One region of the Pseudoalteromonas sp. SWN166 genome, then DNA from elsewhere that is predicted to be linked to it. Evidence: predicted binding sites of a transcription regulator. Region 1 holds the regulator's gene; each other region holds the start of a gene.
What was found. Region 1 encodes ArgR, which controls arginine synthesis, uptake and breakdown. Its sites were predicted from a motif close to ANTGAATANNTATTCANT; they were not measured.
Positions count from the first base shown of each region.

Region 2: the regulator ArgR is predicted to act here: its motif matches at 6,798-6,815, upstream of I6F49_RS16695 (OadG family protein).
Region 3: the regulator ArgR is predicted to act here: its motif matches at 5,300-5,317, upstream of gltB (glutamate synthase large subunit).
Region 4: the regulator ArgR is predicted to act here: its motif matches at 6,721-6,738, upstream of I6F49_RS09980 (arginase family protein).

Region 1 is NZ_JADYXB010000001.1:145,089-153,215, forward strand. Features, by position in the region: gene cgtA (Obg family GTPase CgtA) at 1-991, opposite strand, end outside; gene rpmA (50S ribosomal protein L27) at 1,132-1,389, opposite strand; gene rplU (50S ribosomal protein L21) at 1,406-1,717, opposite strand; gene ispB (octaprenyl diphosphate synthase) at 2,140-3,111, shown strand; gene mdh (malate dehydrogenase) at 3,198-4,130, opposite strand; gene argR (transcriptional regulator ArgR) at 4,356-4,823, shown strand; gene I6F49_RS00705 (Dyp-type peroxidase) at 4,840-5,739, opposite strand; gene I6F49_RS00710 (ABC transporter ATP-binding protein) at 5,788-6,837, opposite strand; gene I6F49_RS00715 (ABC transporter permease) at 6,838-8,127, opposite strand, start outside.
Region 2 is NZ_JADYXB010000036.1:17,581-25,707, forward strand. Features, by position in the region: gene tyrS (tyrosine--tRNA ligase) at 1-545, opposite strand, end outside; gene I6F49_RS16670 (peptidoglycan DD-metalloendopeptidase family protein) at 880-2,193, shown strand; gene I6F49_RS16675 (hypothetical protein) at 2,284-2,460, opposite strand; gene I6F49_RS16680 (aldo/keto reductase) at 2,474-3,445, opposite strand; gene I6F49_RS16685 (sodium ion-translocating decarboxylase subunit beta) at 3,572-4,702, opposite strand; gene oadA (sodium-extruding oxaloacetate decarboxylase subunit alpha) at 4,717-6,498, opposite strand; gene I6F49_RS16695 (OadG family protein) at 6,510-6,752, opposite strand; gene I6F49_RS16700 (DUF1328 domain-containing protein) at 7,272-7,445, shown strand; gene I6F49_RS16705 (hypothetical protein) at 7,504-7,695, shown strand; gene I6F49_RS16710 (YcxB family protein) at 7,828-8,127, shown strand, end outside.
Region 3 is NZ_JADYXB010000010.1:46,496-54,622, reverse strand. Features, by position in the region: gene I6F49_RS08270 (FAD-dependent oxidoreductase) at 1-731, opposite strand, end outside; gene gltB (glutamate synthase large subunit) at 741-5,198, opposite strand; gene I6F49_RS08260 (Grx4 family monothiol glutaredoxin) at 6,370-6,708, opposite strand; gene I6F49_RS08255 (superoxide dismutase) at 6,975-7,556, shown strand; gene I6F49_RS08250 (PrkA family serine protein kinase) at 7,767-8,127, shown strand, end outside.
Region 4 is NZ_JADYXB010000013.1:38,511-46,637, forward strand. Features, by position in the region: gene I6F49_RS09950 (flavin reductase family protein) at 1-401, opposite strand, end outside; gene I6F49_RS09955 (SDR family NAD(P)-dependent oxidoreductase) at 411-1,139, opposite strand; gene I6F49_RS09960 (thiol-disulfide oxidoreductase DCC family protein) at 1,136-1,534, opposite strand; gene ppc (phosphoenolpyruvate carboxylase) at 1,655-4,300, shown strand; gene cdd (cytidine deaminase) at 4,460-5,386, shown strand; gene udp (uridine phosphorylase) at 5,571-6,326, opposite strand; gene I6F49_RS09980 (arginase family protein) at 6,791-7,900, shown strand.

The DNA of each region.
Region 1 (8,127 bases):
GTGTCATTATGTTGTGGATTAAAGGTTGAGTATTAAGTTTATTAATTGCTGAAATGTGATAAATATTTTCAGTTTCGCCCAGCTCTTCTGCAATCGCTTCACATAGCGCTTTTGCTTCATCTTCTGGTAATAAATCTATTTTATTAAACACTAGCCAGCGTGGCTTTTCAGCTAATTTAGGGCTGTATTGGTGTAGCTCGTTAATAATCGAGAATGCATTATCAACAGGGTTTGAACCATCTACCGGCATTACATCAATGATGTGTAATAACACACGACAGCGCTCTAAATGCTTCAAGAAGCGAATGCCTAAGCCCGCACCATCAGATGCACCTTCAATTAGACCTGGGATATCCGCTATAACAAATGATTTATTTGCTTCAGGACGAACTACCCCTAAATTAGGAATAAGCGTCGTGAATGGGTAATCAGCTACTTTTGGTCTTGCTGCAGATACACTGCGGATAAACGTAGATTTACCTGCGTTTGGTAACCCAAGTAAGCCTACATCAGCTAATAATAGTAACTCTAACTTTAAGTTACGTACTTCACCGGGTGTACCCAATGTTTTTTGACGAGGTGCTCGGTTAGTACTTGATTTAAAACGTGCATTCCCCAAGCCGTGGAAACCACCTTTTGCAACCAAAATTCGTTGACCATCTTGAGTTAAGTCGCCAAGCCCCTCTTGGGTATCAACATCCATGATGCGTGTGCCTACAGGCACCATAACAAATAAATCATCGGCTTTTCGGCCTGTACAGTTACGGCTACGACCGTTAGTACCACGTTCAGCTCTATGAAAGCGCTCAAACTGATAATCAATTAGGGTATTTAAGTTTTCATCAGCTTGTAGATAAACACTACCACCGTCTCCACCGTCACCGCCGTCTGGTCCACCATCTGGAACATATTTTTCACGACGGAAAGACACGATGCCGCTGCCACCGTCTCCAGCTTCTGCGCGAATTTCTACTTCATCTACAAACTTCATGATTACTCACTTTAGGGATTGGCTTGTTTAATAACTCTATTATATACCCAAGCCAACACAAATGCAGGCTTGGGTATATATTTTGACTGACTACAAAACAAAAAACCCCGCAAAGGCGGGGTTTTTAACTACCTTACTGATTACTCAGTTACGATAGTTACGTATTTACGGTTTAAAGGACCTTTCTGTTCAAATTGAACTTTACCATCTGCTTTTGCGAAGATAGTGTGGTCTTTACCGATACCTACGTTAGTACCAGGGTGGAAACGAGTTCCACGCTGACGAACAATGATGCTACCCGCTAGAACTGATTCGCCACCAAAACGCTTAACACCTAGGCGTTTGCTTTCTGAATCGCGACCGTTACGAGTACTACCAGCTGCTTTTTTATGTGCCATTTCTAAGTACCTCTAATTAAGCGCTAATGCTAGTGATTTTAACTTCAGTGAACCATTGACGATGGCCCATTTGCTTACGAGAATGCTTACGGCGTCTAAATTTAACAACCTTAATCTTCTCACCGCGACCATGTGAAACAACCTCAGCTGTTATCTTGCCACCGTTTACGAACGGTACACCGATCTCGATTTTCTCACCATCAGCAACTAAAAGTACTGAATCAAATTCTACTGCCGCACCAGTTTCAACGTCTAATTTTTCAAGACGAATCGTTTGACCTTCAGTCACACGATGCTGTTTACCACCACTTTGGAAAACCGCGTACATAATTAACTCCGTCTGTGCACCCTCAAATCGGCGCAACTAAAATATTCTTCGATAGGGCGCGAAGTTTACGCTAACGCGAAATAACTAGCAAGCCTATTTTGTAATTAAAATGAATAAAAAGTAGCTGCTTTGAGAGCAATTCAATATTTACCCCATTTTATATTAATTAGCCCTTTTGCCAAGCGCTTTTTAACTCTTGGACGAAATAAATTAATGCACTCAAATATGACCCTCACAGCTTAATATCTAAGCACACCATAAACTGTATATTGATTATCAATTAATCAGTTATCTTGGCTAATTCAGGCTAAATTAAGTACTTTAATAGTGTTTTTTCAATCAATCGTCACAAAATATCGAGCTAGTGCATTTTTTGTTGTACAATCTGCGCCGTTCACACATAAAAATTGGCTCGGAGATCAATGGATATAAAAGCTATCCAGGCGTTAATCGAAAGCGATATGGATGACGTCAATCAACTTATACATGCGCAAATGCGCTCAGATGTGGCGTTAGTTAATCAGCTTGGTTTATATATAGTTAGCAGTGGCGGCAAACGTGTTCGTCCAATGCTCGCGATTTTAGCAGCCAAAGCGCTCGGTTATCAGGGTAAAGATCACATAACACTTGCAACAATTGTTGAGTTTATTCATACAGCAACGCTATTGCATGATGATGTTGTAGATGAATCAAACTTACGACGTGGCACGCCTACAGCAAATGCTGAATTTGGTAATGCCGCTAGCGTATTGGTTGGTGACTTTATTTACACTCGTTCATTTCAGCTTATGGTTGGCCTTGGAAAAATGCAGGTTATGCAAGTACTTGCCGATGCAACAAACATTATTGCTGAAGGCGAAGTATTGCAGCTAATGAACTGCAACGACCCAGATACAACCGAAGCCAGTTATATGCAGGTTATTTACTCTAAAACGGCTAAGTTGTTTGAAGCCGCTACAGGGCTTGCTGCTATTATCACTGAGCAAGATCAAACCACGCTTGATGCACTAAACCTGTACGGCATGCATTTAGGGACTGCGTTTCAGTTAGTGGATGACGTACTCGATTACAATGCAGATGCTGAGCAGTTGGGTAAAAACATTGGTGATGATTTAGCTGAAGGCAAACCAACGCTTCCACTTATTTATGCTATGCAGCATGGTAGCGAGCAGCAAACGCAGCTTATTCGTGACGCAATAGAGCACAGCAATGGTATGGAGCATTTAGAAGAAATTTTATTTGCACTAAAGCAAACCAATGCGCTTGAGTTTACAATGCAAAAAGCAGAGCTTGAAGCCGACAAAGCCATTGCGTGTTTAGACTTTTTAGGTGAGTCTGACTACAAGCAAGCACTCATAAGCCTTGCTCGTATTGCGGTTGACCGCGACCACTAGTTTTAACTAGTTACACAGTGTGACATTAATTCTGAGCAATAAAAAAGCCTGCAAATGCAGGCTTTTTTGTTATTCTACTTTGGCTATTACGCCATGAAATCAACACCTTCTTTGATGTCTTTTTTCAGTGTTTCAAGCATGTCATTTTTTGCTTTTGTTTCAAATGCGCTTAGTTCGCCGTAAGAAAGAATTTCTTCTACGCCGTTTTTACCTAAACGTACTGGGTGTGCAAAGTACTCTGCATCGCCATTTTCAACAGCAACGTAAGCGTAATCTACAACTTCTTCACCCTGTAGGCCTTTAACTAAAGACATACAAAAACGAGCAGCAGCTGCGCCCATTGATAATGTAGCTGAACCGCCACCGGCTTTAGCATTTACAACTTCAGTACCCGCATTTTGGATACGTGGAGTAAGTGCAGCAACTTCTTCATCAGTGAAAGAAACACCTTCAACTTGAGAAAGTAGAGGAAGAATAGTTGTGCCTGAGTGACCGCCAATTACTGGTACTTTAACAGTTGCTACGTCTACGCCTTTAAGCTCAGCAACAAATGCTTCTGAACGAATAACGTCAAGCGTAGTAATACCGAATACGCGTTTAGCGTCGTAAGTACCTGCTTTTTTAAATACTTCAGCAACAATTGGAACTGTGCCGTTTACTGGGTTAGTAATAATACCTACTAACGCTTTAGGACAGCTAGCAACAATGCCTTCTGCTAAAGTTTTGATGATGCCAGCATTTACATTAAATAAATCAGCACGATCCATACCTGGTTTACGTGGCATACCCGCTGGGATAAGAACGATATCAGAGCCTTCAAGCGCTTTGTTTAATTCATCTGCGCCAAAACCTGCTACTTTAACATCTGTTGGGATGTGAGAAAGGTCAACCGCAACACCTGGTACTACTGGTGCAACATCATAAAGTGATAATTCAGAGCCAGCTGGTAAGCCTGTTTTTAATAATAAAGACAACGCTTGGCCGATACCGCCTGCAGCACCTAATACAGCAACTTTCATTGGAATTCTCCGTAATTTGAGGTAGGAAACATTTGTGGCTCTTAAGATAATGAAATTAGCGACTAAAAACAAATTTATCCTGTCTATTTCAAGTATATTTTCGACCATAGTCGTAAACTTTTGTGATTTAACGCATCAAACTGGCAAGTTACCTAAACAACTGCTGCATAATTATTCATTATTGTGTAGAATTTACGGCATAAATAACAAAAACGAATGAAGACTATGCAACCACAAGATAAACAAGAAGCACTGGTAAAAGCATTTAAATCGCTTTTAAAAGAAGAAAATTTTGGCTCTCAAGGCGAAATAGTTGATGCGTTAAAAGATCAAGGCTTTGACAACATAAGCCAAAGTAAAGTGTCACGCATGTTAAGTAAGTTTGGTGCTGTACGCACACGTAATGCTAAACAAGAAATGGTTTACTGCTTACCTGCTGAAATGGGTGTACCTACGGCTAAAAGCCCGTTACGCCAATTAGTAATCGACATTATGCACAACGAAATGATGATCATCATTCGTACCAGTCCTGGTGCGGCTCAGCTTATTGCGCGTTTATTAGATTCATTAGGTAAAGCAGATGGTGTGCTAGGCACAATTGCAGGCGACGATACTATTTTTATCGCCCCAGCTAAAATATCTGAAATAGATGTAACACTTGAACGTGTTCGCATTTTATTTGATACGGTTTAATAACTAAATTAGTAAACTAAATCTGTTTTAAAAACCCGACTGAAGGTGCAAAAAAAGCAGAACCCATATCGGCTTGAGTAAAATCAAGCCAGTGGTCGTAACAATCCCCTTCTCCTAAACGGCTATTAAGTACTTTTTCAAATGCAGTACCCGTACAAGCACATGTAATTAATAACATTCCCTGCTCATACACATCGCCATAAGGCATGCTTTGATTTAATAGTAGCGGTTGCCCGTCTTCGTCTTTTAACTCACTTCGCGAAGCATGGCTGGTTTCGACCGCGGGGGTAATTAGTGTGTTATCAAGGCGGGTACGCCCCATTATTTGTTCTTGCTCACTCAGTGATAAATGCTGCCACATAGTTAAGTCATGCTTATAACGCTGAACATGAATATAACTCCCCTGATCTTCAAAATTGCCAGGGTTACTAATTAAAGCCGTAGCGCGCTTTTTTCTTCCATGCGCGGTGTCGCCACCATAAATAAAACCGTTAAAATCACGACCATCTAAAAAGCGAAAGTTACGAATTTGCTCCACCAGCTCAACATCAGGGGCAAATAGTTTTAAAATTTGCAGCGCAAATAAATGGTTAACGTCTTCACGGTCAGAGCGAATTTGCACAAATAAATCGCACGGTTGTACGCTCATTTGGTGATCGCTGTGGTTTATATTAGGAAAGCTCTGTAATTCACTAGGAATGAACTCTGGGAGAATATGCGGCCAATATTGCGCACCAATAGCAACCATACAAGAGAGCATTGATTCTGAAAATTGATCGCTAAATTCTTCTTCAATGGCGCTTACTTGTTTTAACTTTGCGCGAAGTGATTCATCTTGACCATCAAACACATTAAAAAATAAGTGCAAACCGTGTAAGTTTGCTTCAGCACAAATCCCTGATTGCGCTTGCGCCATTGTTATTCCTTAATTTTACAGATAAAAACACAGCGAATAACAAATTAATTACGATTCGAAAAAATTCACCGTGTGAGGTTTTATTTTTATTATAACCTGTTCATTATTTTCAAATGACTGGCCATATTGGGCAGCAACTTCAATTTCTTGCTCATTAATAACAACCGAATAAACATATGCCGAACCTATAAAGCGACGACTTATGATTGTAGCTCGCTTACTAAATTTGTCACTTTGGTTATCTGCCACTAATTCTATTTGATGAGGGCGCACATATATCAGCCCTACGCTTACGTTATGACTACTCTCAACATAAGATTCGACTAAACCAAATGGTGTTTTATATTCAGTTGCTGTTAATACTTCTGCGCTCAAGTATATGCCCTGACCCAGAAACTCTGCAACCTCCTTTGAACATGGCGTTGCAAAAAGCTGCTCAGGCGTGCCTTGTTGCTCAATTTTACCGCGATGCATAATGGCGAGCGTGTCTGAAAATGCAAACGCCTCTTCTTTTGAATGTGTAACAAACACAGCAGATACTTGAGTTGCTTTAATAATTCGACGTATATCGGCAATTAATTCAAAGCGTACTTGCGTATCGATATTTGAAAAGGGTTCATCTAGTAACAATAAACTAGGCTTATAAGCTAATGCGCGAGCAATAGCTACGCGCTGTTGTTGACCACCCGATAATTGATGCGGAAACCTGTCGGCACAGCCAATTAAATGCACAAGCTTGAGCATTTCATCAACGCGTTGCTGCTTTTGAGCTTTACTCATTTTACTAAGCCCAAATGCGATATTATTTGCCACCGTTAAATGCGGAAATAGCGCATAGTCTTGAAACATCATGCCGATGTTACGATGCTCAGGTGAGATAAATGATTGCTCATCACTCACTAATTTACCGTCTATAAAAATAGACCCTTGCTTAGCTTCAATTAAACCTGCAATCGCTTTTAATGTGGTTGTTTTACCGCAGCCGCTTGCACCAAGTAAGCATACTATTTCATCTTTACCCACTGTTAAATCTAAATCGTGAATAACCTGTGTACCGTTATAGTGATAGCTCACGCCTTGTAAAATTAAACTACTCATTTAACTACGCTGCTCCATAGAACGATTAATAAAATACAAAGGAATAAACCCAACAATAACAATAAATAATGCCGATATTGAAGCAAGCTCTAACTGCTCATCACTCACATACTGAAATACATGAGTAGCTAAGCTTTCAAAATTAAATGGTCTGAGCAATAGCGCAGCCGGCAGTTCTTTCATACACTCAATAAATACCAATAACGCAGCAGTAAGTAATCCTCTTCGCAGTAAAGGTAGGTGCACTAAACGTAGCGTTTGCCCTTGGCTTTTACCCATTGATTGGCTTGCCATATCAAGTGATGGGCTAATACGTAAAAAACTCGACTCAATTGCTCCGTGTGCAATGGCGTAAAACCTAACTATATAAGCAACAATAATAGTAAGAATGCTACCTGTAAGCAGTAAGCCAATATCTAAATTATACGGCTCGAGCGCTGTGTTAATGGTGTTCTCTAATAATGTAAGGGGTAATAAAACCGCAATTGCGAGTACTGTGCCAGGCAACGCATACCCTGTGCTTGCTAAACGTCCAGGAATAAGCGGATATGTTTGCTTTGCCACGCGCTGATAAAAAACCACAAAAACACTCAACGTAATCGTTATTAGGCTCACGACCCCTGCTACTTTTAAACTTTGCCAAGCGTAACTAAAAAACTCTACATTCCATGCTTTATCAAAGTAGGTAATGGCGTAATTTATAAGTACTGCAATAGGAATTACAAACGCGATGAGTAAAATAAAGCTGCAAAATGCCGTTGCGAGCCAAGCTGACTTTCCTTTTAATACATAGAGAGATTCACTATTTACACTTGATTGGCGCTCAAATACCGCTTGGTTACGACGACTAAAGCGCTCTGCCATTAATGCTAAAAATAACAGTAATAACATCACACCCGATATTTTAGCTGCCGCTGTAAGTGAGTAATAACCAAACCACGTATCGTATACGGCAGTCGTTAATGTACTTACGGCAAAATAACTCACTGTTGCAAAGTCAGCCATGGTTTCCATGCTTATAAGCGCAAGAGCCGCAACAATTGCCCCACGAGAGAGCACTAAGCTTACTTTAAAAAAGCTTTGCCAAGGAGATAGCCCCATTAACTGGCTAGCTTGTACTAATTTGAATGACTGCTCGCGAAGAGCCGTTTTAAAGATTAAAAATAAATACGGATAAAGCACCAAGGCAATCATAACGATGGCACCGGGTAATGTACGTATATCAAAAAACCAATAGTCTTTAGGTGATTCCCAGCTAAACCATTCCCTCAGCGCTATTTGCACCGGGCC
Region 2 (8,127 bases), on a different contig from region 1:
TCTGACTCTAGTGCAACCGAATCCCAACCTTGTACTAATGGATATAAAAATTCATGAATCGCAATTGGTTGACCGCCTGCATAACGCTTTTTAAAGTCATCACGTTCAAGCATACGCGCTACTGTTTGGTTAGCAGCAAGTTTAATCATGCCTGCAGCGCCTAACTTTTCCATCCAAGTAGAGTTAAATGCAACGGTGGTTTTAGCAGGATCGAGAATTTTGAATACTTGTTCTTTATATGTTTCAGCATTAGCTAGTACGTCTTCGCGAGTAAGTGGCTTACGCGTTACGTTTTTACCTGTTGGGTCGCCAATCATACCAGTGAAGTCACCAATTAAGAAAATAACCTCATGACCTAAATCCTGAAAGGTTTTCATTTTATTAATTAGTACAGTGTGCCCTAAGTGTAAATCGGGCGCTGTAGGATCAAAGCCTGCTTTTATTTTTAGCTTTTTGCCCGACTTTAGTTTTTCAACTAGTTCGTCTTCAATTAATATTTCTTCTGCACCGCGTTTTATCTCTGCTAGAGCGGTTTGTAAATCCACTTTGTATTACTCCAAAATTCTGCCGACGAAGGGGCGACTAGTTACTTGTAATCACGGTTTTAATTAAGGTTTTAATTAAGGTTTAAACCGAACATATATATGTAGCTAACATAACAAATTTCTATCTAATTAAAATAACTTTTTAAGTTATTAGGGCAACTAAACCAAATGAATTGAGTCTTAGTTAGATAGGACGTTAAAAAAGGCTTTCTAACCTCGATTTTAGCGCAGTTTAAGGTTAGTTTAAATCTACAAAACACTAGTATTCGTACATTATTAAGTATATCCTGCAATATTATGTATTTATTATCTTGACAGCAGAAAAAGGCACGTTATGGTTCACGTGGTTAACACGCTCCCCAAAAAACACAAATTGCTTATTCTAGGTTTGGTTTCTGCTATTGTTGGCTTAGCCTTTCTTCCTTCTGAAAAAGCCACTGCTTCCAAAGACAATAGTGCGAATGCACTAGAGATAGGTAAGCGCTATGAGTTACAAGTTAAAGTTGATGACAACGAAAAATTAACTGAGCTAAATTCAGAGCAAGCAGCAGAAAAGTTACCAGAATACGACTTTGTCGATCATAAAGTTAAAAATGGCGACAATTTAGCAATTATCTTTAAGCGTGCTGGTTTTTCAGCTCAAACGCTTCATAAACTAATTAACACTAATGCAGAGACCCGCAAGCTAACTAAAATTCATCCAGGTGAAATACTTAGTTTTGCTACCGCTGAGGATGGCTCTTTAGCTCAACTGCGTTATGTAATTTCAAAAACAGATACTTTATTTGTTACCTTAAATGACGAAGGTAATTACGATACAGCTATCGATAGCAAAGAAATTGAAACGCTAACTAAAACCGCTGGCGGCGAAATATCTAATAACTTTTGGACTTCAGCAATTGCGGCAGGTTTAAGCGAACGTCAAATAATGAACTTTGCTGACATATTTGGTTGGGATGTTGATTTTGCAAATGATATTCGCAAAGGCGATGTGTTTGGCTTAATTTACGAGTCTCATTATGTTGATGGCGAATTTATTGGTACCGGTAAAATTATTGCCGCTGAATTTGTAAACCAAGGTCAGCGCTTTGCAGCAATTCGCCATACCGACGGCAATTTTTATACGCCTGAAGGGCGTAGCATGAAAAAAGCATTTTTACGTGCACCAGTAAACTTTAAATATATTAGTTCGAGCTTTAACCCTCGTCGCTTACACCCAGTTACTGGGCAAGTTAGAGCGCACCGTGGTATCGACTTTGCTGCGCGCACCGGTACACCAGTTGTTTCATCAGGTAATGGTAAAGTAATTAAAGCGGGTTACAGCAAATACAACGGTAACTACGTATTTATTAGCCATGGCACACAATATGTAACTAAGTACTTACATCTAAATAAGAAACTAGTTAAAACTGGCCAAAAAGTTAAACAGGGCCAACAAATTGGTACTGTAGGGTCTACGGGTCGTGTTACTGGCGCGCATTTACACTATGAATTTTTAGTAAATGGCGTTCACCGTAATCCTAAAACAGTAAAACTTCCTAAGTCAGAGCCGTTACCTCGCTCAGAACTTGCTAAGTTTAAACCTATTGCCGATAACTTTATTGCCCAACTTGAGCGCAACCGCGAACTACAAGTTGCACTTAAATAAAGTTTAGTTATAAGCATTAAAAAAGCCTTTGCAAGTTACACTTGCAAAGGCTTTTTTGTATACGCTATAAACCATTAATACATTAATACATTAATACATTAATACATAAATGAGCTGAACAACTAAAGATACCATCACTAACGGCCAAATATATTTGCTGTACTTGGTTGCGCCATCAAGCCCCATTTTACTTTGATACTTTTCAAGCAAAGGTATAAGCACCGCAAGTGCTATAAACAACCCAATTAAAATAACGAATATATTCATATCAATGTCCTACTTATGGTAACTCATGGCCTTTAGCGCTTACATAAAGTGCGTACCAATGCTCACGAGTTAGTTTTACGTTTACAGCATCACACGATGCTTTAATACGTTTAGCATTAGTAGTACCAATTATTGGCTGAATCGATGCAGGATGGCGAAGTAACCATGCCAGCACAATAGCCTCAGCAGAAGTATCGTAAAGTGCAGCTAGCTTATTAACTAAAAGGCTGGTGTTTATATCGGCCTGCGATGCGTTTGATAAATCACTACCGCTGTATAAACCCTGGCATAAACTGCCCCAGCTCTGAATTTGAATTTCAAAATGACGACAGTATTCAATGCTTCCTGGAGTAAAATTGAGATTTTTACCATCAGCGTTACCCGCATATACACCTTCATCAACAAACTGGTGTTTTTGTAAACTAGCCTCAATTTGATTAGCCACAATAGGCATATCAAGTGCATGCTGTAAAAAATTCATTTGGTGTTGCTGCATGTTAGATACTGCAAAATTACGCACTTTACCGCTTTCTTTTAGGCAGCTAAATATTTGTGCTATTTCGTTCACTTCCATTAACGGATCGGGACGATGCAGCATCAATACATCTAAGTATTCTGTATTTAATTTTTTTAAAGATGCTTCAACTGATTGCTCAATCCACTTAGCCGAAAAATCATAGCGCTTTGGCCCTAAGTCATCTTCAAAACGGATCCCACATTTAGATTGAATATACATGTGCTCTCTAAGCTCTGGTCGTTCACTTAGTGCTTTACCAAAAACCTGCTCAGCTTTACCAAAAGTGTATATATCAGCATGGTCAAAAAAGTTAATACCACCTTCAATAGCGTTATCTATACATTCATGAGTTTCCTTAACATGTGCATCAGTAATTGCGTCTTTATTCCAACCACCGCCGAGGCCCATGCATCCGAATACAAGTTTACTAACATGAGGTAAGTGCTTTGCTAAAGGTGTGTGAAGCATGGTAACTATCCTTAAAGTTTTGAAGAATAGTCACTGTAAACAAAAAAGCTTTATCTAGCTACAAATTAGGCACAAAAAAAGCGCAGTAAACTGCGCTTAATAGTTAATCTATTTTAAATTACATTTTTAGCCAACGAGTGCTAGCAATATGCCTGCTGCAACTGCACTACCCAGTACACCCGCTACGTTTGGACCCATAGCGTGCATAAGTAAAAAGTTATGTGGGTTACTTTCAAGGCCCACTTTATTAACCACTCGTGCCGCCATTGGCACAGCAGATACACCCGCTGCACCAATTAATGGATTTATAGGTGTTTTAGATATACGGTTAAGCCCTTTTGCCATAAATACGCCCGATGCTGTACCAATTGCAAAAGCCAATGCGCCAAGCACTAAAATACCAATCGTCTCAACAGTTAAAAACTTATCTGCAGCAAGCTTTGAGCCTACAGCTAAGCCTAAAAATATAGTTGTAACATTAATAATTTCGTTTTGAGCACTGTTACTTAAACGGTCAACAACACCCGACTCTCGCATTAAATTACCTAAACAAAACATACCTACAAGCGGTATAGCAGCCGGTAAAAACATTGCCGTTAAACTAAGTACCATAAGAGGGAAAATAATCTTTTCCTTTTTAGATACCTTACGTAATTCAGGCATCTTAATTTGGCGCTCTTCTGGTGTGGTTAACGCACGCATAATTGGCGGCTGAATAATTGGCACTAGTGCCATGTATGAATATGCAGCTACCGCTATTGCGCCTAGTAAATCAGGTGCCAGTTTTGACGCTAAAAATATGGCAGTCGGTCCATCTGCACCACCAATAATTGCAATAGCCGATGCGTCCTGTAGAGTAAACTCAAAGCCTGGCACGTAGTTTAATAATATTGCGCCAAACAAAGTAGCAAAAATACCAAACTGCGCCGCAGCACCAAGTAATAACATACGAGGGTTTGCAATAAGCGCGCTAAAATCGGTCAGCGCCCCTACACCCATAAATATCAATAGCGGAAAAATCCCGGTATCAATACCCACGTAATAAACATAGTACAAAAGCCCACCAGGGTCTGACAAACCTGCCACAGGTACATTTGTTAAAATTGCACCAAAACCAATAGGTAGCAGCAATAGTGGTTCAAAGCCTTTAGCTATTGCTAAAAACAGTAATAAACACCCTACCGCAATCATTATTAACGATGGGATTGTAAAGTTAGCAATGCCAGTAGCATTCCAGAGGTTTAAAATACCGTCCATCCTCTATTTACTCCCTATGCTAATGCAATCATAGCGTCGCCGGTAGTTACAGCATCGCCTTCACTAACTAACACTTCAGCAATTGTTCCGGTGTGCATAGCGCGTATTTCAGTTTCCATTTTCATGGCTTCCATAATAATCACTACATCACCTTCGTTAACAACTTGCCCGGCCTTTACTTTAATCTTAAAAATATTACCGGCTAAAGGTGCATTTAGCGTTTCACCCGATGCAACTGAAGCAGACTGAGGAATATGCTCAGAGTCTTTTAATGTTACTTCTTTTAGCTCACCACCTTGCGCCACTACTACGTCGTAAACTTTACCGTCTACTTTTACGCTGTACTGCTCAGCTTTTACGCCGTTATTGTTTGAAGTTGATTTAGAAGGTGCTTTATTGCTTTTATCTTCAACGGTAGGAATAGGTTCAAATGCATCCGGGTTGTTACGGTTTTTAATAAACTTCAAACCAACTTGTGGAAATAATGCATAAGTTAGTACGTCATCAATTTGCTCATCAGCAAGTGTTAAGCCTTGCTCTTGCGCTTCTTTTAATAATTCAGCTTCAAGCGTTGCAAGCTCTGGTGCAATGTTATCTGCAGGGCGGCAAGTAATAACCTCTGCTCCATCAAGCACACGCTCTTGTAGCTCTTTATTCATTGGTGCTGGTGTTAAGCCATATTCACCTTTTAGTACGCCAGCAGTTTCTTTAGTGATTGTTTTATAACGCTCACCTGTTAGTACATTAAGTACCGCTTGAGTACCTACAATTTGCGATGTTGGTGTAACTAAAGGTAAAAAGCCAAGATCTTCACGTACACGTGGGATCTCAAGTAAAACTTCATTAAGCTTATCTGCCGCGCCTTGCTCTTTAAGCTGGTTTTCCATATTTGTAAGCATGCCACCAGGTACTTGAGCGAGTAAAATACGACCATCAACCCCTTTTAAGCTGCCTTCAAATGCCGCATATTTTTTACGTACATCTCTAAAGTAAGCCGCAATTTCTTCTAGATGGTTTAAATCAAGGTCGGTATCGCGCTCAGTGCCTTCAACTATCGATACAATAGTTTCAGTTGCTGTGTGTCCGTAAGTCATACTCATAGATGAAATAGCGGTATCAAGCATATCAATGCCTGCATCAATCGCTTTTTGATAAGTCGCAGTACTTAAACCTGTTGTAGCGTGGCACTGCATAGCAATAGGAACCGATACGGTTTCTTTAAGTGCTTTAATTAGTTTTTCAGCATCGTACGGCTTTAATAAACCCGCCATATCTTTAATACAAATTGAGTGACAGCCTAAATCTTCTAATTGCTTAGCCAGAGTCAGCCACATATCAAGCGTATGAACAGGACTTACCGTATACGAAATAGTACCTTGAGCATGCGCGCCTACTTTTATAGCCGCTTTAATCGCTGTTTCTAGGTTACGTACATCGTTCATTGCATCGAAAATACGAAATACGTCAACGCCATTTTTATGTGCGCGTTCTACAAACTTTTCAACTACATCATCAGCGTAATGGCGGTAGCCTAATAGGTTTTGACCGCGTAATAGCATTTGCTGTTTAGTATTAGGCATCGCTTTTTTAAGCGCACGAATACGCTCCCAAGGATCTTCGCCTAAATAACGAATACACGAATCAAATGTAGCACCGCCCCACGATTCAATAGACCAATAACCTGCATCATCTAGCTTGCTAGCAATAGGTAGCATATCGTCTAGGCGCATACGTGTTGCGAGCAATGATTGGTGCGCATCGCGTAATACCAATTCTGTTAATTTTAATTTAGCCATGTGTGTGCCCCTTATTTATTATTTGATTTGTACTGAGCAATGGCAGCACTAATAGCAGCGATGTGCTCATTAGGCACACCTTGAGATTTAAAAGACGGTGATTTAGCTGGTGATGCCTCTGGTTCGCTATAGCGCGTCACCAAATTAGACATAAGCGTTACTGCACCAATTAATATCGACAGAAATACAAACACCCCAACCATACCAGTTAGCATTAAGCTACCAGCCGTTGTGAGTAGAGCACCTATATCCATTTTTCTCCCCCTTGAAACCCATATCGAAAATAAAAAATCGATTTAATTAAATATTTATTCACTGGATAATAACAAAACTAGTCGCTTTGTCTACATCTTGTAAATTGGTAAAACCAATTAAACTATAAACAACATAACACTCAACAAATTTACATGCCATAACCCAGCAATCATGCGCCCTACAATACATACAGAAAATAACGACTATAGCTAATAGTTATATGGAAGTTGTTAATTAACTATTCAACTTAATAAAAATAACCGCCAAATTTTATAATAAGTACAAAAACACACACCAATTGTTAATTGGTCTTACCAAAAAGATTATTTTTAGTGAATATTTACCGGTAACTTGTAACAGTGTGAATAACTTACATAACAAAGCGTAAAAATTACTAACTAACTAATAACTAAAAACACAGTTAAAAACCATAACCACTTGATATAAAACAAAAATAAACTTTGGCATATAACTGGCATTAGTTATTGTGAGCAAATTTGATAACCAAGGAGAAAACAATGTTACGCTGGACAATTACATTTTTAGTTATTGCTTTAATCGCTGCAGTGTTAGGTTTTGGTGGCATCGCAGGTGCCGCAGCTGGTATAGCAAAAATTATATTTTTTATATTTTTAGTACTTTTAGTGATCTCATTAGTTTCAGGTGCACTACGTGGTAAATCACCCAGGTAGATAAAGCATTCAACTAACAAACACTAAAATTTAATTAACACTTACAAGGAATTACATTATGAATTCAACAACTGTAAAAGCAGCACTAATCGGTCTATTCGCAAGTTTCTTTATCATGGGTTGTGAAGACAATCATGCAGAAGACGCAGGCGAACGTATTGACGAAGCAGTAACTGACGTGCAAAACAAAGTAGAAGATGCATGTGAAAATGTTAAAGAAGGCGTAAACGCTGAAGAAACTAACTGTTAATTCTTCTTGTATCGCTAAAAAACGGCCTTAGGGCCGTTTTTTTGTGTCTGTAATAAAATCACTGACTATAAAGCTGCTCATTTAGCGGCTAGCTTGTTAAAATAAAAAAAACGATATTTAAAGCAAGGCAATATGGCATTTACAACAACCTACACACTAGATAAACCTTACTTTTACGAGTGCTTTGACGAGTCACTCCCCTACAGTAAGCGCGCCAAACCTAAGTACTTTTTACTTGTACTCCTCGTTGCGCTTGGTTTATTTGGCATTTATGTTTTAAACGATCATTACTTAGGATCGTTTATGATCATGCTAGGTGTACTAGAGTGCGTCGCTTTTTACTATCGCAGACCTTGGTGGGTAACCAGACAAATGCTCAGCAGAGCGTCAGGCTCTGAGGTAACACTTACCTTTGATGAAGAAGGCATTAAG
Region 3 (8,127 bases), on a different contig from region 1:
CTCTGATACGTACCAACCCCTAAAAATACAGCGTCATAATCAGCTAAAATTTGATCAAGTGTAATATCAACACCTACTTCAACATTTAACTTAAACTCAACGCCCATTTCAGTGAAAATTTCACGGCGCTTTTGCATTACTGATTTTTCAAGTTTAAAAGAAGGAATACCAAAAGTGAGTAATCCGCCAATTTCTGGATGACGGTCAAACACCACTGGTTTAACGCCATTACGTACTAAAATATCAGCACACCCCAAACCTGCAGGACCTGCACCAATAATGGCTACTTTTTTGTCAGTCCATGTTACATAAGACATATCAGGCTTCCAGCCCATTTTAAATGCCTCATCAGTAATGTATTTTTCAATATTACCAATTGTAACCGCTCCAAACTCTTCATCGAGCGTACACGAACCTTCACACAAGCGGTCTTGTGGGCAAACACGCCCACAAACCTCTGGTAAGCTGTTAGTACGATGAGAAAGCTCAGCCGCCTCTATAATACGGCCCGTGCGTATTAACTTTAACCATTGTGGAATGTAGTTATGTACTGGACATTTCCACTCACAGTATGGGTTACCACAATCTAAACAACGGTCAGCTTGTGAGTTAACTTGATTCTCTGAAAAGGGTTCGTAAATTTCTACGAAAGATTTTTTACGTGACGAGATTGGTTTTTTGCGTGGGTCTACACGCTGCACGTCTATAAATTGATATACATTTTCGCTCATACTGCCCCCTTATTGCGCCTGAACACGTAGTTCGGCACTACTGCGAGCGCGATGCCCGAGTAAACTTTTTACGTCACTTGATATTGGTTTTACTAATTTGAACATCGGTAAGTACAATTCAAAGTTAGCCAAAATACTTTCTGCTCTGCACGAACCCGTAAGCTCTAAATGCTCAGCAATTAAGCCGCGCAAATGCTCTTGATGCGACGTTAATTCGTCTAGTGTTACTATTTCGACAAGCTCTGGATTAATGCGTTTTTCAAAATCATTTCGCTCATCTAAAATATAAGCAAAACCACCTGTCATACCCGCGCCAAAGTTAACGCCTACATTACCAAGTACACATACAACGCCGCCCGTCATGTATTCACAGCCGTTGTCACCTACACCTTCAACAACTGCTTGCACACCTGAGTTACGAACTGCAAAACGCTCGCCTGCACAACCTGCTGCAAACAGTTTTCCGCCTGTAGCGCCGTATAAACATGTGTTTCCGGCAATTGTTGCTTTGTGACTTTCGAACGACGAACCAAGTGGCGGACGAATTACTAACTTACCACCTGCCATGCCTTTGCCTACATAATCGTTAGCATCGCCAACGAGTGTCATTTCAAGGCCACCGGCATTCCACACGCCAAATGATTGGCCTGCTGTACCGTGTAGTTCAATTGCTACAGGGTCAGCCGCCATACCTTGGTTGCCATGCTTATCAGCAATATAGCCAGAAAGCATTGCACCAACCGAGCGATCGGTATTACAAATTCGACTCACTAGCGAAATACCGCTTGAAGTGTCGATAGCATCTTGTGCTTTAGCTAATAAACTTTCGTTTAACTCACCTAAGTAATGCGAGCTATTAGGCGCACTACAATAAAGAGTCTCACCTGTTGGGTTATTTGGTTGAGCAATAACAGACGATAAATCAATTTTTTTCTGTTTTGCTGTTTTACCTTCAATTTCTTCAAGTAAATCTAAGCGACCAATTAAGTCAGTTAAATTAGCAACGCCGAGGCTTGCCATAATTTCACGCGCTTCTTGGGCTATAAACTTAAAGTAGTTCATCGCCATTTCTGGTAAGCCATGGTAATGCTTTTGACGAAGTGTTTCGTCTTGTGTTGCAACACCGGTCGCACAGTTATTTAAATGACAAATACGAAGGTATTTACAACCAAGCGCAACCATTGGGCCAGTACCAAAGCCAAAGCTTTCCGCACCTAAAATGGCTGCTTTAATAATATCTAAACCTGTTTTTAAACCACCGTCTGTTTGTAGGCGAATACGGTGACGAAGGCCATTTTCAACAAGTGCTTGCTGTGTTTCAGCAAGTCCTAGCTCCCACGGGCTACCTGCATACTTAACAGACGTCAGTGGGCTTGCGCCTGTACCGCCGTCATAACCAGAAATAGTAATTAAATCGGCGTACGCTTTAGCAACACCTGTCGCAATGGTTCCTACGCCTGGTTCTGAAACCAGTTTTACAGAAATAAGTGCTTTAGGGTTTACTTGTTTTAAATCGAAAATCAGCTGCGCTAAATCTTCAATTGAATAAATATCGTGATGTGGCGGTGGCGAAATTAACGTCACACCTGGAACCGAATAACGAAGTTTAGCAATATAAGGCGTTACTTTTTCACCCGGTAATTGACCGCCTTCACCTGGTTTTGCACCTTGCGCTACTTTAATTTGAATAACGTCAGCACTACGTAAGTAATGAGGCGTTACGCCAAATCGACCTGAAGCGACTTGCTTAATACGCGAGTTTTTCTCGGTACCATAACGTAGTTTATCTTCGCCGCCTTCACCTGAGTTTGAACACCCCCCTAAGCGGTTCATTGCAATTGCTAGCGCCTCATGCGCTTCTGGAGATAGTGCACCAATACTCATCGCTGCTGAATCAAAGCGCTTATATAGGTTTTCTGCAGATTCTACCTCATCGATGCTTATGCCTTGCTCTGGTAATTTAAGCGCTAACATATCGCGCAAAGTAGCTATAGGGCGATTATTAACTAAATCGGCGTAAGCACTGTAGTCTTTATAGTCACCTGAGCGTACCGCTTTTTGAAGCGTTTGAATAACATCAGGGTTATAAGCATGATACTCACCACCGTGAACGTACTTAAATAAACCACCGTGGCTTAATAATTTACGTTTGCTTAAAGCAAGTTTGTGCAAACTTTGCTGATCGTCATCAAAGTCGGTAAAGCATGCGCCTTGTATGCGACTTGCCACCCCTTTAAAACACATATCAACAATAGCGTCAGATAAACCAACCGCTTCAAACAACATTGAACAACGATATGATGCAACCGTACTTATGCCCATTTTAGACATGATTTTGTATAAGCCTTTATTAATGGCTTTACGGTAAGCAAGAGTTACCTCGCAGTACGATTTATTAATAATTTTGCTGTCGCTCATCGCAACAAGCGACTCATACGCTAGGTATGGGTAAATTGCTGTAGCACCAAAACCTAATAGCACAGCAAACTGATGAGCATCACGAACGCTACCGGTTTCAATGATAATGTTTGATTCACAACGAAGGTTGTTATCAACTAAACGTTTTTGTACCGCACCTACAGCCATAGCTGCTGGAATTGGTAAATTTACTTCATCAAAGTTACGGTCAGTTAAAATAAGCATAATACAGCCAGCGGCTGCTTTTTCTTGTGCTTGGTCACAAATACGCGTGACCGCGTTTTCTAAACCTTCTTCAACTGTGTAGGTAATATCAATTTTACAGTAGCTGTAATGCGCTTCATCAGCATTTAATAGCTGCTGCATGTCTGCGTACATTAAAATTGGTGTATCGAACTGTAGACGCTTAGCGTGGCCTGTAGTTTCGTTAAATACGTTTTGCTCGCTACCAATACAGGTTGCAAGTGACATTACATGGTTTTCACGCAGTGGATCGATAGGTGGATTTGTTACTTGTGCAAATTTTTGGCGGAAGTAATCATACAGCGAGCGATGCCCTTCACTAAGCACAGCAAATGGCGTGTCATCACCCATTGAGCCGGTTGCTTCTTGGCCGTTTTCACCCATTACACGAATAACGCTATCAAGCTCTTCGTTGGTATAACCAAACATTTTTTGATATTTAGCCAGTGTTTCTTCATCGAACGAACGATTACCCGCATCTTGCTCAGTAAGTTCTTCAAACGGAGTAAGGCGTTTAACGTTTTCTTCAAGCCATGACTTGTAAGGATGGCGAGATTTTAAATCTTGATCAATTTCATCTGAGTGCCAAATTTTGCCAAGCTTAGTATCAATTACTAATAATTCACCTGGACCAACACGGCCTTTTTCAACCACTTCATCAGCGGTGTAATCCCAAATACCGACTTCTGATGCAAGCGTAATAAAACCATCTTGTGTAATTACATAACGCGCTGGGCGAAGTCCATTACGGTCAAGGTTACATGCCGCAAAACGACCATCCGACATTACAATACCTGCCGGGCCATCCCATGGTTCCATATGCATAGAGTTAAAGTCGTAAAATGCACGTAAATCGTCGTCCATTGCACGGTTTTTCTGCCATGCAGGTGGCACAAGCATACGCATAGCACGGAATAAATCCATTCCACCGGCTAAAAATAGCTCAAGCATATTATCTAGGCTTGATGAATCAGAACCGGTTTCGTTTACAAACGGCGCTGCGCTTTGTAAATCAGGAATAAGCGGTGACGCAAACTTATATGAACGTGCGCGTGCCCACTGGCGGTTACCTTCAATAGTATTAATTTCACCATTGTGTGCTAAATAGCGGAAAGGTTGAGCTAAAGGCCAACGCGGCTGAGTATTAGTAGAAAAGCGCTGATGGAAAACACAAATCGCACTCGTCATACGAATATCAGCTAAATCTAAGTAAAAATTAGGTAAATCCGCAGGCATCATTAAGCCTTTATAGATAGTTACCAAACCAGATAGACTTGCGATATAGAAAGCTTCGTCATCAACAATGCGCTTTTCAGCGCGACGACGCGCTACATATAAGCGGCGCTCTAAGTCTTTAGAACGCCAACCTTCTGGCGCGCTAACAAAAATTTGTTCAAAACCTGGTAATTGCTGTACAGCAATAGGACCCAACATAGATGGGTCAGTTGGCACAACGCGCCAACCTAAAATATTTAACGTTTCTTTTTCTAATTCTTCGCTAAGTATTTGTTTTGCAGCCTGCGCTAATACGGGATCTGAATTTAAAAATATCATACCCACTGCATAGTTTTTTCCTAAGTGCCAGTTATGTTCACTAGCAATAGCACGGAAAAAGCTATCTGGTTTTTGTAATAACAAACCACAGCCATCGCCTGTTTTACCATCAGCAGATATACCGCCACGGTGCTGCATGCGATCAAGCCCCGTAATAGCAGTACGAATAAGCCTATGACTAGCTTGACCATTAACTTGGGCTATTAAGCCAAAGCCACAATTTTCTTTTTCTAACTTTGAGTCGTATAACATAGACCCCTCCCCTTGCTGCACTGTTAGCGTGGATGAACTGCTCGACGATTTGCTAACAGACGGACAAAACTAGCCTCTATCTTAAATAGAGTCAATAGCACTTTGAATACATATTCACATTCTTGAATATTTCTCACTTCATAGCAAGATTTCTTTTTATCATTATTTTTAACATTTAGCGTTATTTTAACCACTATTTTTTCATGACACTGGTGTCAAGTTTAACATATTGTAAAAAACACGAGCCCTAAGCGTTACAGCTTACGTAAACGTAAACACAACCAAGAGTGAATAAGTATTCAATGTTGGAGGGGCTATTCAGTTAACATTTAGATAGTTTTATGCTATTTCATTACTTTAATGGCTTAACATCCCCGATTATTGCTGCTCATTAGTATAGTTATGAAAGTTCATGTCATTTTTTGTACGTTAATAGTGAATTTTTATTTAAAGCAGTGTTTGATGTAGACATAAATTAAAGATCTAGAAAGTAAGAACCACAGATGCACTTGCCCTATTACAGAGTCCGGAGTTAGTAAATTAGTTAATAGATCATTGGTAGTGAGGCTAAGAAATAAAAAATTCACATATTGGATTACAAGCAGATTAAATTCAGCTAGAGCATCTACTTATTGACTTGTTTAAAATGCATACAAGTCGATTCCAATACCAGTGAAATACACATTTAGGTCGAATGTGTAACGCAAGCGTTTGTCATAAATGAAAACGACAACAGTAAAAAATCAGCTAGCTAGCAAGTAATGGAATGCTTTAGTGCCTTTGTATTCAACAAAAAGTACAAGGAGTAATTCGGGAATGGCCATTTATAAATAATACAATTCCATTAAGTATGTGATCTGAATTTTACGCCGAAAAAACAATTCAGTTCTAGGCGTAAATTGATGTAAATGGTTGTTCCCTTTACGAAATTGACAACAAAGAAATGGGTTGTTTTAGCAAGTAAAATAGATCAGCTATTTATTGGAATTGGTATAAATTGCAGAAAAACATTAATAGCACATAAGTTTACATAACAAAAAGAGGTGGGGTTAAACGTGCAGGCGAGTCTTCCCTACTCGTAGATTTTCAACGATTAAAAACAACAAAGCCACTTAAAAAGTGGCTTTGTGTTTAAAGAGCTTAATAACCTGAGTTCAGGTTGAGTAATAAATTACTCTGCGTCAGCTTCTTTATATTTAGCAGCAGTTTCTGTAATTAACGGCTGTAACTCACCGCGTTGGAACATTTCAATAATAATGTCACAACCACCAACTAACTCGCCATCTACCCAAAGCTGTGGGAAAGTTGGCCAATTTGCATATGCTGGAAGTTCAGCACGAATGTCTGGATTAAGTAAAATATCAACGTATGCAAATGGTTCACCACATGACATTAGCGCTTGTGATGCTTGTGAAGAAAAACCACAATTTGGTAATTTTGGTGACCCTTTCATGAAAAGGATTATTGGGTTTTCTGAAATTTGCTGTTTAATTTTATCAATGGTTTCCATCTACAACCTCAAAGTAACGATAGCTAAATATATTTAGGTCTTGAAAATAACTCATCGTGACCACAAATATATAACTTAAAATGGGCAAATAAAGCCGCAATTGAAATAGTCTTTCGCAATAGCATTGCTGTTTGCTTAAACTTGAGTAAAATACTCAACAATTATAGTAACACTATATTACCGCTTGGTATAGGTAAGCGCTCTGTTCCAACAGGCATTACGTATTACCAAATGGACTATCAACCAAAGAAGATGGAGATAAAAAAATGGCATTTGAACTACCGTCACTACCATATGCAATCGACGCACTTGAGCCACATATTTCAAAAGAAACACTAGAGTTTCACCATGGCAAACACCACAACACTTACGTGGTTAAGCTTAATGGTTTAATCCCTGGTACTGAGTTTGAAAATAAATCTCTAGAAGAGATCGTATGTTCATCAGAAGGCGGCGTATTTAACAACGCAGCACAAATCTGGAACCATACTTTTTACTGGAACAGCTTATCTCCAAACGGCGGCGGCGAGCCTACTGGCGCAGTTGCTGATGCAATCAACGCTAAATGGGGTTCTTTTGATGCGTTTAAAGATGCATTAAATGATAAAGCAGTAAATAACTTTGGTTCAAGCTGGACGTGGTTAGTTAAGCTTGCTGATGGTTCACTAGACATCGTTAATACATCTAACGCTGCTACACCATTAACTGATGATGGCGTTACTCCAATCCTTACAGTGGATTTATGGGAACACGCTTACTACATTGATTACCGTAACGTTCGTCCAGATTACCTTAAAGGTTTTTGGTCGCTTGTTAACTGGGAATTCGCGAACGCTAACTTCGCTTAATTAGCCTTTAAACGCTAATGTAAAAAAGACGCTTAGGCGTCTTTTTTTGTTTTTTATTTATCACACCCAAGCGCCTCATCATTTAATAAAACACTTTTAGTAACATGATCTTTTTTCACTTAAATTTTTAATTTTATTGCACAAAAATACACATTCGTGACTAGACTTTAAAAGGTAAGCACCTTTTTACAGCGGGTTTCGGAGGTTATTATGACGATTTTTGAGCATTACCAAGCACGATACGAAGCAGCAAAGGAAGAAGAATACAGTATCGCTGAATTTCTTGAGATTTGTAAAACCGATAAGTCTGCCTACGCCAGCGCACCAGAACGCCTACTCATGGCAATTGGCGAACCAAACATGGTAGATACCGCAACGGATGCACGACTAAGCCGGTTATTTTCTAATAGAGTAGTTGCGCGCTACCCAGCTTTTACTGATTTTTATGGTATGGAAGACGCCATTGAGCAAATAGTCTCTTATTTAAAACACGCAGCCCAAGGGCTTGAAGAATGCAAACAAGTGCTTTATCTACTTGGACCTGTTGGTGGCGGTAAATCATCCATTGCCG
Region 4 (8,127 bases), on a different contig from region 1:
TACTTTAAACGGCTTTCTTGTACAAAAGGCGCTGTAAAGTCGTTTAAGTACTCAGGTGTTAAGCCTGTAGCGTCAAACTCAGACTCGTCTTTATCGTAACGGGCTGAAGTTTGATGAGCTTGCTTATAAATTGACTTATTCACTTGGTTTATGGTGTAAGTGCCCGTTTGTAATATGTTTTCAAACGTATGACGCGGCACACTGTGAGGGCGCATAATCATTGCGACTAACGGTGGGTTAGCCCCAAGGTGAATAACCGAACTTACAATCGACAAGTTGGTATTGCCGAGTAAGTCTTGCGTGCCAATTAAATTAGCGCTTTTAAAACCCGAAAGAGAATTAATTAAATGTGTACGGGTATGTTTTTCAAGTGCGTCTATTTGCGCTTTAGTAAAATGCATTAAAAGTCCTTACCACGGTATTGTAGAGCCTTGCCAGTCTAAATAAGCAGGCTCACCGTTTAGTTTTAAATCAGGGTTATTGTTTGTTAATTCAAATAGTTGCTTGGCTACAAATTCAGGGGTAAATAATTTGCCTTCAGGTACATTCTTTTGAAAGGGCTTTGAAAGTGCTGTATCGGTAGTGCCAGGGTGAAACAGAATGAGTTTGGTATTTTTAGCACGACGAGCAAGCTCTATAGCGGCAGTTTTAAACAACATGTTAAGCGCCGCTTTAGACGCTCTGTAAGTATACCAACCACCTAACTTGTTATCGTTAATGCTACCTACGCGTGCACTTAGTGCTGTAATTGTGCACTGCGTTTTATGGGTTAACAGCGGCAATATACTTTGCAAGCACAGCAATGGGGTGAGGGTGTTTGCACTTATAATCTCATTAAAATAATCAGCGTTTAAATCTTCTAATTTTTTCTCTGGCATGTGCTGAGCGTTATGAAGTTTACCATTGAATATAATAACTTGGTGTAAATCGGCTTGCGTGTCTTTTAAGTGCTGGGTAAAAATAGCCAAGCTTTTAGCGCTGTAGTCAGTGCTAAAGTGCTCAATATTCGTAGAGGCACTACTGCGATATTCACTTGAGCTTACACACAGTACTTTAAATTGCGATGCATGGTTATTTAAGTGCCCAACATACGCTTTTGCAATTGCGCTGCTAGCGCCAAATAAAACAATGGTTTTCATTTGTCACCTTTTGTTTTTATACCACATTGGCCGTTACTGCACTGAGTATTTGGCATTAAAAAGCGACTGATGGGGTGCCGATACTTTGCAAATAGTAGGTATCCGCAGTCAGCGAAAAAACTAATTATTGGCAAGCGAAAAATTTTCAACCAGCTGTGTTTACCTACAATTTTCCATGCCTGATAGGTTACATCTAACCCATAAACCATTTCGCCTGAATGTGTTTGCGCTTGTAAATAGGTCATTGCTTTTTCTTTATCAATATATGAATAGCGCTCACTAAAATCGGCGGCGTTAAGATCTTCAAGCACAATTTTATTGTCAGTATCAAATTGTTTTAGTTGTGTCATTTCGGTGCTGCAAAGAGGGCAGCTGCCATCATAAAAAATGATCATAAAATAGGTTAGCGTTTATTTTTCATATACTTTTTTACGACACGGCATTGCAAATGGATCTATTAAATTTTGCTCCATGATGATATTAATAGCACTCCACGAAACAAAGGAGAATGAGAAATGAGTGAACAATATACCGCCTTGCGAGGTAATGTAAACTTACTAGGGCAACTACTAGGACAAACAATTAAAGATGCCCAAGGCCAAGCGATTTTAGATAAAGTTGAAGAAATTCGTGCTTTATCAAAGTCATCTCGCAGTGGTAATGAAGACGACAGACAAGCGCTGATAGATATACTTCACGCGCTTAGTGATGAAGAGCTTTTACCGGTTGCCCGTTCATTTAATCATTTTTTAAATCTTGCCAATGTAGCAGAGCAATTTCATACCGTTTCGCGTTTTAATGATGTTGGCTTTGGTCAACAAAACCCTCTCACTCAAACATTAAAAACGTTAGCTACAAAAGCAGACCAAGGCCAGCTAGACAGTAATCATTTGGCCGAAACACTCTCAAAACTCCACATAAACTTAGTATTGACTGCTCACCCAACCGAGGTTACGCGCCGTACTATGATTAACAAACAAGTTGAGCTAAGCGATTGTTTAGCATCGCTTGAGCGAAAAGATAACTTACCGCAAGAGCGTGATAATATTTTAAATCGCATTGAGCAGCTGATTAGCCAAGCTTGGCATACTGACGATATTCGTCGTTCTCGCCCAACGCCTGTAGATGAAGCTAAATGGGGCTATGCGGTTATAGAAAATAGCCTGTGGCACGCCGTTCCGCGTTTTTTACGTGAGTTTTCAGCTAATGTTAAAGACCAGCTCAGCTTGGAGTTACCAATAGATTACAGCCCAATTGAGTTTACGTCTTGGATGGGTGGAGATCGTGATGGTAATCCGTTTGTAACTTCGCAGGTTACAACAGAGGTGCTTGACCATGGCCGTTGGATGGCACTTAATTTATACATTCAAGATTTAAAAACATTATGTGCTGAACTATCAATGTCAGATGCCAGTGATGAGCTTATTGAGCTTGCAGGGCAAGAGTTTGAACCTTACAGAGCAGTAATTAAAAAGCTTAAAAATCAAGTTGCAGAAACCGTGGCGCACTTAGGTGCTAAAATTAAAAATAAGCGTAGTGATTCACAAGACTTAATTACTAATATTAATCAGCTTAAGCACCCAGTAGAGGTGTGCTACCGCTCATTATTAAAGTGTAATATGAAAGTAGTTGCCGATGGCCTATTGCTTGATTTATTGCACCGTATAAATAGCTTTGGATTGCGTTTAGCTAAACTTGATGTTCGCCAAGATTCATCTCGTCACGGCGATGTGTTTTCAGAGCTTACTCGTTATTTAGGTTTAGGCGACTACAACCAATGGCAAGAGCAAGACAAACAAGCGTTTTTACTTGCCGAGCTTAACTCACGCAGACCGCTTATTCCAAAACATTGGCAACCAAGCCCAGATGTACAAGAAGTACTTGATACCTTTGATGTAATTGCCAAGCAAGACGAAGAAACATTTGGTTTGTATATTATTTCGATGGCGCGAACAGCATCAGACATTTTAGCAGTACAGCTATTGTTAAAAGAAAGCGGCTGTAGCTTTGATTTACCTGTAGCGCCGCTGTTTGAAACACTCGATGATTTAAATGCAGGCAGTGATGTAATTACTACATTGCTTGATAATGTTTGGTATCGCGGGCATATTAAAAATACCCAAAACGTAATGATTGGTTACTCTGATTCTGCCAAAGATGCCGGCATGATGGCAGCAGGTTGGGCGCAGTACGAAGCAATGGATAAACTAGTACAGCTTGCTGATGCTCGCGGTATTGAGCTTATTTTATTCCATGGACGTGGTGGTACAGTAGGGCGTGGTGGTGCACCTGCGGCGCAAGCGCTGCATTCACAACCGCCAGGTTCGTTAAAAGGGGGTTTGCGTGTAACCGAACAGGGCGAGATGATCCGCTTTAAATTTGGTTTACCCGATGTAGCACTGCAAAGCTTAAATATTTACGCAGGCGCAGTTCTGCAAAGTAACTTACTACCGCCGCCGGAGCCAAAGCCAGAATGGCGCGAGGTAATGAAGCTAATAAGTGAAGAGTCGTGTGAACACTACCGTAACGTAGTTCGTCACGATGAAAACTTTGTACCTTACTTTAGAATGGCAACACCTGAGCTTGAACTGTCTAAATTACCGCTAGGTTCACGCCCTGCAAAACGTAATCCTAATGGCGGCGTTGAAAGCCTGCGTGCTATTCCGTGGATTTTTGCGTGGAGTCAAAACCGTTTAATGCTTCCGGCATGGTTAGGTGCGTTAACGGGTTTAAAAGCAGCGCTTGATAAATACGGCGCAGAAACTCTAAACGAAATGAGCTTACAGTGGCCGTTCTTCAGGTCGCGCTTAGAAATGCTAGAAATGGTATTTAGTAAAGCCGATTGCTGGTTGAGTGAACATTACGATAACGCGCTGGTGGAAGATATATACAAACCACTAGGTGTAACGCTTCGTAAAGAGCTACAAGAAGCTATTAGCCTAGTGCAGTCACTTAGCCCACAAAAAAGCTTGCTGGCTGAACAGCCTTGGATTAAAGAGTCGATTAGTTTACGTAACCCGTACACCGATCCACTTAATTTATTGCAGGTTGAGCTTTTACGCCGTGCTCGTTCAGAAGAAAAACACAACGAAGGTGACATTGATAATGCATTAATGATCACGATGACAGGTATTGCGGCAGGTATGCGTAATACCGGTTAACATGTTATTTTGTTAGGTATACCAATTAATTATTTTGTTGGGTATATCAGTTAAAATTAAAGGGAGCACGCGATGTGCTCCCTTTTTTGCGTTAAATAGGCTGGTATTTAACACCCTAACCTTTTAAACTACTTAGCCATTGAATAATTAAAAAATGTTATGGCTTCAGCAACTTTTACTGTACAGCAAGATACAGCACTTACAAATTCGCACATCACATTAAACGTAGCGCAAACGGCATCATTACGTAGTCAATTAAAAAACCAACGTGGCATATTAAATTCCAATAATATTAAACAGCTATGCTCACAATTCAACGTATCTGATGATTCATTATTACAAGGTTTAGTGCCTTTAGCTTCTGAGTATGCCGTTGCACCGGTATCACATTTTCATGTTGGCGCAATTGTTAAAGCACTTGATGAAAACGATGAGATAAACTTTTACTTTGGTGCAAATGTAGAGTTTGATCATCAGGCTCTTAGCCTTGTGGTGCATGCAGAGCAGTCGGCAATTAATAATGCATGGCTAAACGGCGCTAAAAAAATAGTTAAAATAGCGATTAGCGATGCACCGTGTGGGTATTGTCGCCAGTTTATGAACGAACTCGCTGATGCTAAAGAGTTTGATATTTTATTGCCAGAGCAGCACTTTAAATTAGCAGAGTTACTGCCTCATTCGTTCGGGCCGACTGATTTAGGCAACGCGTTTAGCTTGTTTAATCCAGAGCCTCACCAGCAAGTATTTGCAAATACTCAACTAGATGAAAAGCTAGCAAGTACAGCATTAAACGCATACGTACCCTATAGTAAAAACTTTAGTGCAGTAAAAATTAGTACATTTGAAAATGGTGATTTTTACGGAAGTTACGCAGAAAACGCAGCATACAGCCCAAGCTTGTCGCCACTACAAAGTGCACTTAGCCAATTATTTATCGCAGGGCTTAGCTTTAACGAAAGTACGGTAAAATCAATTACACTTTTAGAAACCGCAGGCCATGAAAACCAAGCGGGTGTAGCACGTGCTGTACTTGCAAGTTTTAATAATCTACCGGCAATAGAAGTAATTAGTGCGCAGCTAAAATAACCTTTCAAAACAATAAAGCACAGCCAGAGCTGTGCTTTATTAAAATGCGCTATTCTATCGAATTAAATAACTCACTAACTGCGTTAAAAATTATTCATATAAGACAACTATACTTCATAATTTTTGCCTTGTTACTGAGCCATTTTCTTATCGTTATAATAGCCCATTAATAATAGAATCCGTATTAATCAAGTAATACTTTAGCCGCTTCTAATACTACCGCTACAGATTTACGCTCAATTTCACCATGGTCAACATTTGGTATTTCTTGGCGAGTACGATTAACAAGTACGCCTGCTACACATGCTGCTTGTAAACCAAGGGCTGCACACATAGTGAATAATGTTGCAGATTCCATTTCGTAGTTCATCACGCCAAGTTTTTGCCATTCTTCGCAGCTACCTTGTAGTGATTTAGGAACGTAGCCAGAATGCGTATCGTAACGCTCCTGTCCTGGGTAAAATGTATCGCTTGATGCCGTAATACCAATATGGAAATCGATATTTAAGTTTTTACATGCTTGTACCATAGCTTGCGTTGCATAAAAGTCAGACACAGCAGGGTAGCTAAGAGGGGCAAAATGTTGGCTAGCACCGTCTAAACGTACAGACGCTTGGCTAATTAAAATTTCGCCTTCATTAATATGTGGTTGAATCGCACCGGTTGTACCAATACGTAAAAACTTACGCACGCCAAGTTGTGCTAATTCTTCTACTGCAATCGACGTAGATGGACCACCAATACCCGTAGAACAAATAACCACTGAGTGGCCGTTTAATTGACCTAAGTAAACATGAAATTCGCGAGTTTGAGCTAGGCAGGTTGGGTTGTCTAGGAATTGAGAAATACGTTTTGCACGATCAGGGTCGCCCGGTACAATCGCAAGTTTTGCACCTTTAAGATCGTCAATACATAGTCCTAAGTGAAATACCTTTTCCATAACTAAGCCTTTTATAATAATTTGTTGTCAATCTAGCATCATTACTAGAAACGTATATTAAGTACAGGACGATTGTCCGATTTATCTTAACTCCTCCAATTAAACCTTAATAATTTTAAGTACTAATTTGATTTATTCACCAACTATGAATATTCAATCAAGCACTTATATTCGCAGCTCCGTTACGGTGTTGACTTGTTCAAGCAGACATAATAAGTATCACTCAAGCGCGTAACTACAATTTAAAAGTTGATTGCCGAATCATTAAAATATCATTTAAATTCATTTGCTTATGGCTTTGTTAGTTGCATGGAAGTAAACGTATTTATTTACATTAGGCGCCCACTTATTTAGAAAAACGAAATTTATTTGAAGTTTAGGCATTTTTAGTAATTTTGCATAACTAATCAAAAGTAATCGAAACTAATTAGCTGCGTACAGAACAAAAACCGAAGGAGTTTACTATGAGCACACAATTTGAAGCATTTAAAAACAAAGTTGAACACTATTTATGTTCACCAGGCGATGGTGTATTTACAGTAAACACCGCTAAAGAGCGCAAAGCCGCACTACGTAATAAGCTTTATGGGCAAACCGAAAACGTAGATTCACTTTGGCGCGACTCTTTAAATGAGCTACCAAATTCTCCACATAAAGCCGTAATGTTAGGTATTAGCTCAGACTGTGGCGGTGGTATTTTACGCGGCGCAAATTGGGGGCCGTTATTTGTGCGCTCAGCATTAATTGATCAGCAGCCGCAGTGTCATTCGTTTGATTTAGGCGATGTACGTGTAATCCCACATTTACTTCACGATAAATACTTAAATGATGCAACTATTTCTAATTGCCAAAAAGCCCTATACGGTAATGAAGATAACGACTATTACGTAAGTCCGTTATCAATCACAGAGGATGTATGCGACAGCTTTTACGCAACATTTAAAGATAAAGGCATATTTGGTATTGGTGGCGATCACTCAATTAGTTACCCACTTACTAAAGCGTACTTAAAAGCAAAGCGTGAGCAAGGTAAACGCACCGCTATTATTCACTTTGACGCGCATACCGACTTACTTGTTGAGCGCTTAGGCATAGATTTATGTTTTGGCTCGTGGTGTACACATATTTTAGAATTTTTACCGGCACCGCATCATTTAATTCAGTTTGGTATACGCTCAAGTGGTAAGCCAAAAGCGCATTGGGAAAGTACATTTGGTGTTAAACAGCACTGGGCACATGAAATTATTGAGCGCGGTGCAGCGGCCGTTGCTGCTGATGCAATTGCACAGCTAAAAGCCGATAACGTTGATGAAGTTTACGTAAGCTTTGATATTGATGCGCTTGATGCCGAGTTTGCATCAGCCACAGGTACGCCAGAGCATAATGGTTTAACACCACAGCATGCGCTTGATATTTTATCAGCTATTGCGGATGAGTTTCCGATTACGGGTGCTGATATGATGGAAATAGCGCCCTTTACCGACAGCTCTTTAGTGGGTCAATCAAGCTCTGAAACAACACTTAGAGAAGGCGCCAAAATTTCAGCATTTTTAATTAATGCAATGAACAAGTAATACGGCCTATTAGATAAACGTTGAAATAGCGCTTATAGCTAGCTTTTATCGCTTTAGCCTTTATAAACACTTAACTTTCCTCCTGTTATTTATATTTTAGCGTAAATTACGCGTTTTTAATCCTCGATTAACTTTATAATATTATGAAATTTAAAGATTTATATGTATTTAATAAATATAAATTGCTGCGTTTAAAAAACCGATTATAATCCAGCTGCTTTTTGTTT